Regions from separate parts of the Brevundimonas sp. NPDC055311 genome, predicted to be linked through region 1. Evidence: riboswitches for the same ligand, from Rfam matches in the RefSeq annotation. Region 1 holds a riboswitch; the other holds the start of a gene.

Region 1 (4,206 bases):
TCAGGGCTGCCGCCGCTGTCCCTTGTGGCGGGACGCCACCCAGGGCGTCTGCGGCGAGGGGCCGGCGCGCGCCGGCCTGATGGTGGTCGGCGAACAGCCAGGCGATCAGGAAGACCTGGCCGGACGTCCCTTCGTCGGCCCGGCCGGACGCCTGCTGGACACCATGCTGGAGGCGGCGGGGCTGGATCGGCGCGACCTCTACCTCACCAATGCGGTCAAGCATTTCAAGCACGAGCCGCGCGGCAAGCGCCGTCTGCACAAGACGCCCAATGCGAGCGAGGTCCAGGCCTGCCGCTGGTGGCTTGATCATGAGCGGCGCCTGGTGAAGCCTCGGTTGATCCTGGCGCTGGGCGCGACGGCGGGTCTGGCGCTTCTGGGCCGAAAGCCCGCCGTGCAGGCGGAGCGCGGCCAGATCATCACGGCGGACGACGGCGCGCGGGTGCTGTTAACGGTTCATCCCGCCTATCTGCTGCGCCTGCCTGATCCAACGACGAGGGATAAAGAACGCGCCAGGTTCCTGGCGGACCTCGCGGTCGCGTCGGCTGAACTTTAAGATATCAGGCGAGAAAACCAAGTGTGAGGTATCGGCGTTCGCATAGTCGCTCTGACTATGCCGATCTGAGGCAATATAAATCCAGTAAAATCAATGTATTATGTGGGCTTTTTTAATCCGGACTTGGAGTCTATTTCCCTATCCGCGAGGGCGGAACGCTCCGCCTTCGCAGAGGCGCGCTGCCGTCGATCCCTTTGAAGCTCGGTGGGATGCTCTACGGATGATTTAGGTTGGGCGGCATAAGGTGGCGCTGTTTCCGCGGATTTTCCGTAGGATGACGACGACTTTCCAACCGAGGCATACCCCTCGAGCACTCCATTCAGCTCGGAGAGCAGTCTAGTCCGTTCCGGATCGTTCGCCAGACTCTGCAGTCGTTCGTTCAGGGCGACCAGGAAGGCGGCGCGATCATTGTGCCAGTCTGGACGGGTCGCCTGGCCAGGAGTCAATCTGGCCGCGCCACGCGCGAGAGGCGTAATCGAGGCGCGAGTCAGTCGATAGGACTGATCAAGCTCAGACGTCACTAGAGCATAACCAGCCTCGGTCAGCCGGGCCGCCAGAGCGGCTAGGGCTGTGCTCGCCGTGGTCGAGCAGCACAGCGCCTGCGACCGGCTTCCTGGCCTCGAGCCATGCGACGAGATCGGTGGCGTCGCAGCAGGCTTCGCCAACATCCGTCGCGGCCATCTGATGTCCATCCCTATGGCTCAGAGCGCATTCAGGCGCTGACGCAGGCCGACATTCAGGCCTGGCGAGAAGCCGATGAGCTCGCAGTACTAGCATAATTATATAAAGATATCTTTATATAATAATTGACTCTGGCGGCTGGCGTGTCATGTTCACGCCGTCGTGGTTCTCCGCACGGTCCTCGGACTGCGCGAAGCTAAGAGGGAAGCCGGTGAGACCTCGGTCGATGCCGGCGCTGCCCCCGCAACTGTGAGCGGCGAGTTGAAGGTCCATTTTGTGTCACTGGGGGTTCGCCTCCGGGAAGGCCGGACCGGAGGCGATGCCCGACAGATAGAGAATCTCTGTGGTCTGGGCGTGCGCAAGGCATGACAGCGACTGGCCATGCGAGGATATAGGGGTCCAGTCGGCGCGTCGGCGCTGACCGGCCTCCACCAGGGGCGATCTCAGAATATCTCATTGCCCTTTTCGGTCGTGGCGGTCCTCGCCGGAAATGTGCGAGGGTGGAAGGAGGCTTCGTGAGACGGCCGACGCAACCCGCCCGGTCGGAGAGGGTTGAGCCTTCATGCGCTTCCTCGACCTGCTTCCCTCGGTCCTGATCGGCGCCGCCGCCAGCGCGCGTTCGATGACGCCCATGGCCGTCATCGCCGCAGCGCGCCTGGGCCGCCGCGCCACGCCGGGCAGACTCGTTCTGCTCGACCGTCCGTTATTCAGGTTCGGTGCGCTGGCGATGGGCGTTGGCGAACTGCTGGGCGACAAGATGAAGTCCGCGCCGGATCGTACGGTATTCCTCGGCCTGCTTGCCCGGATCGCGAGCGCCGGGATCGCCGGCGGCGCCCTGGCGCCGAGGGGACGCGAGCGGCGCGGCGCCGCCCTGGCCGTGGGCGTCGCCATACCGCTGGCCTATCTGACGCTGGCCGGCCGAAAGGCCGCGCTGCGGCGCATTGGCCAGACCCGCAGCGGGATCGTCGAGGACCTTGTCGTTGCAGGCCTTGGCGTTGCGACGGTCGCTGGTGCGACACGCGCGCGGCGGCCTTAGCCGACCAGCCTGACGGCGTCAGATTTGCACAGCGTGAGCCCGATGGTTGCGCGCCGCTCTGGTGAACTGCGAGATCGCACCCGCGACGATCGGAGATAGGCGGTCAGGGCGGCTCGGTGAGCCCGGACGCCAAGTGTATAGGGCGTCGCCGGAACAGGGCGGCGCTCAAGCTGTGCGGCGGCGCAAGAGCGCCGCCGCCACCGACGATCAATCAGTCGAATGGGCGCCGCTCCGGAGATTCGGCCAGCCACCCATTCCTGCTGATCAGGCGCCCGTGCCAAAGCCCTTCGGACCGCCGGCGCCCGCGGCGCCGTCGCCGCCGGTCGAAGGCGATGTGTTCCTGTCGGCCGGATTGTTGTTCGCCAGAGGGTCTTGATTGGCTCCGCTCTTGCGAGCCTGGCGGCCGGCTTCGACTTCATCGCCGTCCAGTTCGGGCGCTTCCCTGGGATTGCGGTTCGGATCGTTCGGTTGGACGTCGGTCATGGTCATCTCCCTGTTGGTTGCCTGAAACCAAGCGGTGGGAGGTTCACTGGTTCCGAGCTACTTCGCGAATCGAAACGGCCCAGCGAGAACCGGGGGACTGTCCTCAAGCCGGGCCGCTGATCCCATTGAAGGGATTTGTTGACGGCGAAGCGCCGCGGAAGGTTACCAGTCAGGCGGCACGGGCGCCGCGCCCGCGGCCATAACATTCATCGTGAGGGCAGCCATCGCGACGCCTATAGTTTTACGGACATATAACTCTCCCGATGAAGACTATCTCCTGGCGAGAGGGTCACAACCGTTACGCGAGTGCGCAACTCACAAGAGTGTTGGCGCGCCAGAAGGTCGCACATGGACGAAGACGACGACATCGACCCTTCAGACGACCCGATTTATCGGGCTGGCGTGCTCATGGGCAGGAACCAGGCGCTGACGGACGTCATGGAGCGTCTGTTCTCGCCGGACGCCGTATCAGCCGAGAAGACCGTCCGCGCCCTTCACGCCTGGGTCCAGCAGACCATGGACGAGGTGAGGGTTGAGATGCAGCTCGTGTTCGCGGATTTCGGGGCCGAGGCCGAGGCCGAGGCCGAGGACGACGAAGACGATGAGGGCTAGAGCTTAGCGCGCGCCCTCTCCAGGCGAGCCTGTAGTTTCTCGCGCTGCGCTTCATAGGCCGTCCGTTCCTCTTCCCTGCGCGCCCTAATGGCTTGCAGCTCTTCATCCAGCCGCCGTGCGGCCTGACCGTGCATGGCGTCGAGGTCGTCCAGGGCGATTTGGGCTTCCTCCACGCGTTTCCGATCGGCGGCGCTGGGCTGCTTCGTCTTCTTCGCCGCGCCCTTCTTCGGAGCGCTCGCCGGGAGCTTCACGTCGAGCCTGCGCTCAATCACCGTGCCGGGCGAAGCCTTGGCGGCCTCAGCGTCGGGGCTGTCGTCGATTTCCTTGGCCAGGCCGGTGGCGAAGAGATCCTGGCCGCTGCCCCAAGCGGCTAACGCCTTCGGTCGCGAGCTGGCCGCCACGGTGAAGGTGTGGAAGCCGTCCGACCATTCGAACAGCTTGAGCCGCGGAGCCATCAGATCGGATCCGCAAGCGGCGGCCTGGGCAGTTCGCGTGCGCCCTCCGGCTCGGCGACGCCAGGCGGTGAAGGCTCCGTACCGGCGGCGTCCTCGATCTTCTTCATCTGTGTGGCGTCGTCGTCCAACTCCGGCGGGGCAGGGGGCGGGTCCGATGGTTTCGGCTTGACCGGACGGGCGGAGATGTTCTCCTGGCCGACGCCGCGAAGCCGTTCGGCTGGATCACCCCTCGATACTGTGTCGGCTTTGACCGGCGTCAGGTCGCCGTCCTCATTGTTGAGCTGTTCAGGCGGATCACGTGGGGTCTCGGTCATGGCTCTCTCCTCTTATTCCCAGAGAAGTTGAGGGGGCGAGGAGGCGTTCCAGAACCTGGCGCCATGACTGTC
Region 2 (4,206 bases), on a different contig from region 1:
AGTACGCCGGCTTCGTGCTGGACAAGCTGGGCACCTACACCCCGATCTTCGTGGTGGCGGCCTCGGCCTATCTGGTGGCCTTGCTGGTGGTCCACATCATCTCGCCCAGATACGAACCGGCCAAGGTCTAAGGACCCGACGCCGAGAGGGGCGCTCGTCTGAGGGGGCGGGCGCCCCTCTTCAATTCCACCGGGAGGGTTTCATGAACATCCATCGCCGCGCCCTGTTGAGGGTTGGAGCCGCCGCTGGCGGCGCGTTCGCCGCGCCGGGCGTCGTCCTGGCGCGCAATCAGGCTGTTGCGCCGCCCGACCCGACCGAGACGGTCCGCTTGTGGCCCGCCGGCGCGCCGGGCGGCGAAGGCGTGAGCGTGGTTCCCATCGTGCCGGAGCGATCGACGGACCCGAGCTATCGCGACCGCTACGCCCAGTACACGACCGATCCCCTGATGACGGTGGTGCGGCCCGCCCGGCCGAACGGTTCGGCCATGCTCCTGATTCCAGGAGGCGGCTATCGCTGGTCCGTTCTGGACAAGGAGGGCTTCGACGTGGCCCGCGTCTTCGCCGCCAGCGGGACGACCTGTTTCGTGCTGCGCTATCGGCTGCCGGCTGATGGTTGGGCGGCGGGACCGGACGCCCCCCTGCAGGACGTGCAGCGGGCGATCCGGCTGATCCGCAGCCGCGCGGCGGAGTTCGACGTGCGGCCGGATCGCGTGGCGGTGCTGGGCGCATCAGCCGGCGGCCATCTGGCGGGTCTGGCCAGCGCCCGGACGGACGCCGCCTACGCCTCGATCGACGGCGCCGATACGGCGTCCCTGCGGCCGGATCTGACGGTGTTGCTCTATCCCGTCGCAACCATGACGGACCCCTACGTCCACGCTGGGTCCCGCGCCCACCTGCTCGGCGCCGCGCCTCGCGCCGAGGCGATCGCGGCCTATTCGCTCGAGCAGATGGACTGGTCGGGCGCCGCGCCGGTCTTCCTGATCCATGCGATGGACGACGCCTCGGTGCCGGTCGAGAACAGCCTCATGCTTCTTTCCAGCCTGAAGGCGGCCGACGTCAGGACCGAAGCCCACCTGTTCCAGGAAGGCGGTCATGGTTTCGGAACGCGCCTGATCGCCGGCCGACCGGCGGACGCCTGGCCCGAGCTGACGCGGCGCTGGGCCGGCCGGCTGGACTTCGCTCTTTAGAGGCTAGATCCGCTCCAGCGGCAGACGCATCCCGGCCACGATCAGACAGGCCGCGTCGGCGACGGCGGCGATGCGCTGGTTCAGGCGGCCGGCCTCGTCGCGAAAGCGTCGGCCCAGCGGATTGTCGGGGACCAGGGACCAGCCGACCTCATTGCTGACGACCCACAGCGTGGCGGGGCAGGCGGCCAGGGCCGGGGCCAGGTCGTCGAAGGCGGCGGCTAGGTCGCGCTCGGCCAGCATCTGATTGCTGAGCCACAGGGTCAGGCAGTCGACCACCGCCACATCCTCGGCCGATAGGGCGCGCACGGCCTCGGCCAGATCCAGCGGCGCCTCGACCTGGCGCCAGCCCTGGTTGCGTTCGGCCTGATGGCGGGCGATGCGGTCGCGCATCTCGTCGTCGAAGGCCTCGGCGGTGGCGATGAAGACGGGCGTGCGGCCCGCCGCCTCGGCGGCCCTCTCGGCCTGTCGTTGGGCGTAGCCGCTCTTGCCGGAACGGGCGCCGCCGAGAACCAGCGTCAGGGTCATGCGTCGTCTCTCCGGTTGACCTGAACCGCGCGCGGTCCTACTGCCACGGTCGCGTCAGGTTCCCCGAAAGGGGATTGAAAGGGAACGGAGTGTGAAACTCCGGCTGTTCCCGCAACTGTAAGCGGCTAGCCCGCGCGTCATACGCCACTGGCGGTCCGGAAGGCCACGGCCTGAACGACTACTGGGAAGGCGACGCGCACCGGCCTTGATCCGCGAGCCAGGAGACCTGCCTGTCGCCGTCGTTCTCCGCGCGGTCGGGATGTGCCGGGCGGTCGAGGCAACTCGTGTGACGACAGTCGTAAACCAGCCGCGTCAGCGGCCGCTTTCGCTCATCCGGGCGACGGGCGGTCCGGCGCGGCGTCGTCATATGGAGACCCGGAATGAACCGGACCGCATTCGCTACCCTGGCCGCCGCCAGCCTTCTGGCCGCCGCGCCTGCTTTCGCTATTGAAACCGTCGATCAACAGGCCGCCGCTCCTGACGTGGCGGGTCGCGCCGGCGCCATCGCCGTCGAGGACGTGGTCGTCACCGCCAACCGCTCGGCCCAGCCGATCGAGCGCGTCGGCGCCTCCGTCACCGTCCTGACCCAGGCCGCTATCGAGGCGCGCCAGACCCCGGCCGTGGTCGAGTTGCTGGCCCAGACGCCGGGCGTCAGCTTCACTCGCAACGGCGGCGTCGGCGCCTCGACGGGCGTCAACATCCGCGGCGCCGAGAGCCAGCACACTGTCGTCCTGATCGACGGGGTCAAGCTGAACGACCCGTCCTCGACGCAGGGCGGTTTCAACTTCGGCAACCTGCTGATCGGCGACACGGCGCGCATCGAGGTGCTGCGCGGCGCCCAGTCGACCCTGTGGGGCAGCCAGGCCATCGGCGGCGTGGTCAACATCGTCACGGCCGAGCCGACCGAAGTCCTGCAAGGCAGCCTCGACGCCGAGGCCGGCGCGCGCGGCACGACTTATTTCCGCGGCGGCGTCGGCGGCGCCAATGAGCGCCTGAGCTGGCGTCTGGCGGCCAGCCGTTATGACACTGACGGCTTCTCGGCCTTCGCAGAGGGGACCGAAGACGACGGCTACACCAACACCGGCCTGTCGGGCCGCCTGAACGTCAAGGTGACGGACGCTGTTTCGCTGGACCTGCGCTCGGTCTGGTCCAGCGGCCGCAACGATTTCGACGCCTTCAACGGCGACAGCCGCGAATACGGCAAGACCCAGGAGCTGGTCGCCTATGCCGGCCTGAACTTCGACCTGCTGGACGGCCGGTTCCGCAACCGCATCGGCTACGCCCACACCGATACGGATCGCCGCAACTTCAACCCGGACAACACGGTCCAGACCCTGACCTTCGACGCAGAAGGCCAGAACCGCCGCTGGGAATATCAGGGCGCCTTCGCCTTCACCGAGGCGCTGAACGCGACCTTCGGCCTGGAGCACGAGAAGTCGGAGATGAAGACCCGGTCGCCTGGCGACTGGGATCCGAACCCGGCCTTCGGTCGCGGCGAGGCCGAGCTGAACAGCGCCTATGGCCAGTTGCAGTGGACGGTGCTGGACGGCCTGACCCTGACCGGCGGCCTGCGCTATGACGACCACGCCCAGTATGGCGACAACCTGCTGGGCCAGGTCGCTGCGGCCTGGGCCCTGAACGAGGGCGATACGGTGGTGCGCGCCAGCTGGGGCCAGGGTTTCCGCGCGCCGGGCCTGTATGAGCTGTACAGCGAGTACGGCAACCTGACGCTTCAGCCCGAAGAGTTCGACAGCTGGGAGATCGGCGTCGAGCAGCGCCTGTTCGACCGTGCTGTCGTCTCGGCGACCTACTTCAATCGCCAGGCGGACAATGAGATCCGCTACAACGGCTGCTCGACGCCCTCGACGGACCCGCTGTGCACCGTCAACGGCGCGGGCCGCTGGGGCTATTACCGCAACGTCCAGAAGACCGAGGCGCAAGGCGTCGAACTGGTCGGCCGCGTGGATGTGACGGAGCGCCTGAACGTCAGCGCCAACTATACCTGGACCGACGCCAAGAGCGCCTCGGGCACCACGGACGGCAAGCGTCTGACGCGCCGTCCCGAGCATATGGCGAACTTCGCCGCCGACTATGCCTTCGCCTTCGGCCTGAAGACGGGCGTGGCCGTGCGTTACGTCGGCGAGACGTTCAACAACGATACGAACACGGTGAAGGTCGGCGCCTACACCCTGGTCGATCTGCGCGCCTCCTATCCGGTCAACGACATCCTTGAAGTCTACGGCCGGATCGAGAACGCCTTCGACGAGGACTATCAGACGGTCCTGAACTACGGCGCGCCGGGCCGCGGCGTGTTCGGCGGCGTTCGCGTCCGGTTCTGATGTGATGAAGGACGCCGCGTTCCTGACGACGGCGACCCGGCACGGCGGCGGCCTGATGACGGCCGCGGCCGCCTATCCCGACGCGCCGCAGCCCTGGCTGGACCTGTCCACGGGGATCAATCCCGAACCGTGGCGAGGACCGCGCGCGTCGGAGGA

The links. Region 1 has a riboswitch for cobalamin ahead of ACWIDZ_RS15610 (hypothetical protein). Riboswitches for the same ligand answer to the same signal wherever they lie in the genome.
Region 2: another riboswitch for cobalamin. It lies ahead of ACWIDZ_RS04550 (TonB-dependent receptor plug domain-containing protein); the one in region 1 lies ahead of ACWIDZ_RS15610 (hypothetical protein).

What each region holds. Positions count from the first base shown of each region.
Region 1 covers NZ_JBSHMV010000007.1:26,157-30,362, reverse strand. The annotation lists gene ACWIDZ_RS15615 (UdgX family uracil-DNA binding protein) at 1-553, shown strand, start outside; cobalamin riboswitch at 1,393-1,632, shown strand; gene ACWIDZ_RS15610 (hypothetical protein) at 1,797-2,270, shown strand; gene ACWIDZ_RS15605 (hypothetical protein) at 2,535-2,753, opposite strand; gene ACWIDZ_RS15600 (hypothetical protein) at 3,102-3,365, shown strand; gene ACWIDZ_RS15595 (hypothetical protein) at 3,362-3,820, opposite strand; gene ACWIDZ_RS15590 (hypothetical protein) at 3,820-4,134, opposite strand.
Region 2 covers NZ_JBSHMV010000001.1:927,255-931,460, reverse strand. The annotation lists gene ACWIDZ_RS04565 (MFS transporter) at 1-131, shown strand, start outside; gene ACWIDZ_RS04560 (alpha/beta hydrolase) at 203-1,186, shown strand; gene cobU (bifunctional adenosylcobinamide kinase/adenosylcobinamide-phosphate guanylyltransferase) at 1,190-1,711, opposite strand; cobalamin riboswitch at 1,751-1,959, shown strand; gene ACWIDZ_RS04550 (TonB-dependent receptor plug domain-containing protein) at 2,092-4,050, shown strand; gene cobD (threonine-phosphate decarboxylase CobD) at 4,055-4,206, shown strand, end outside.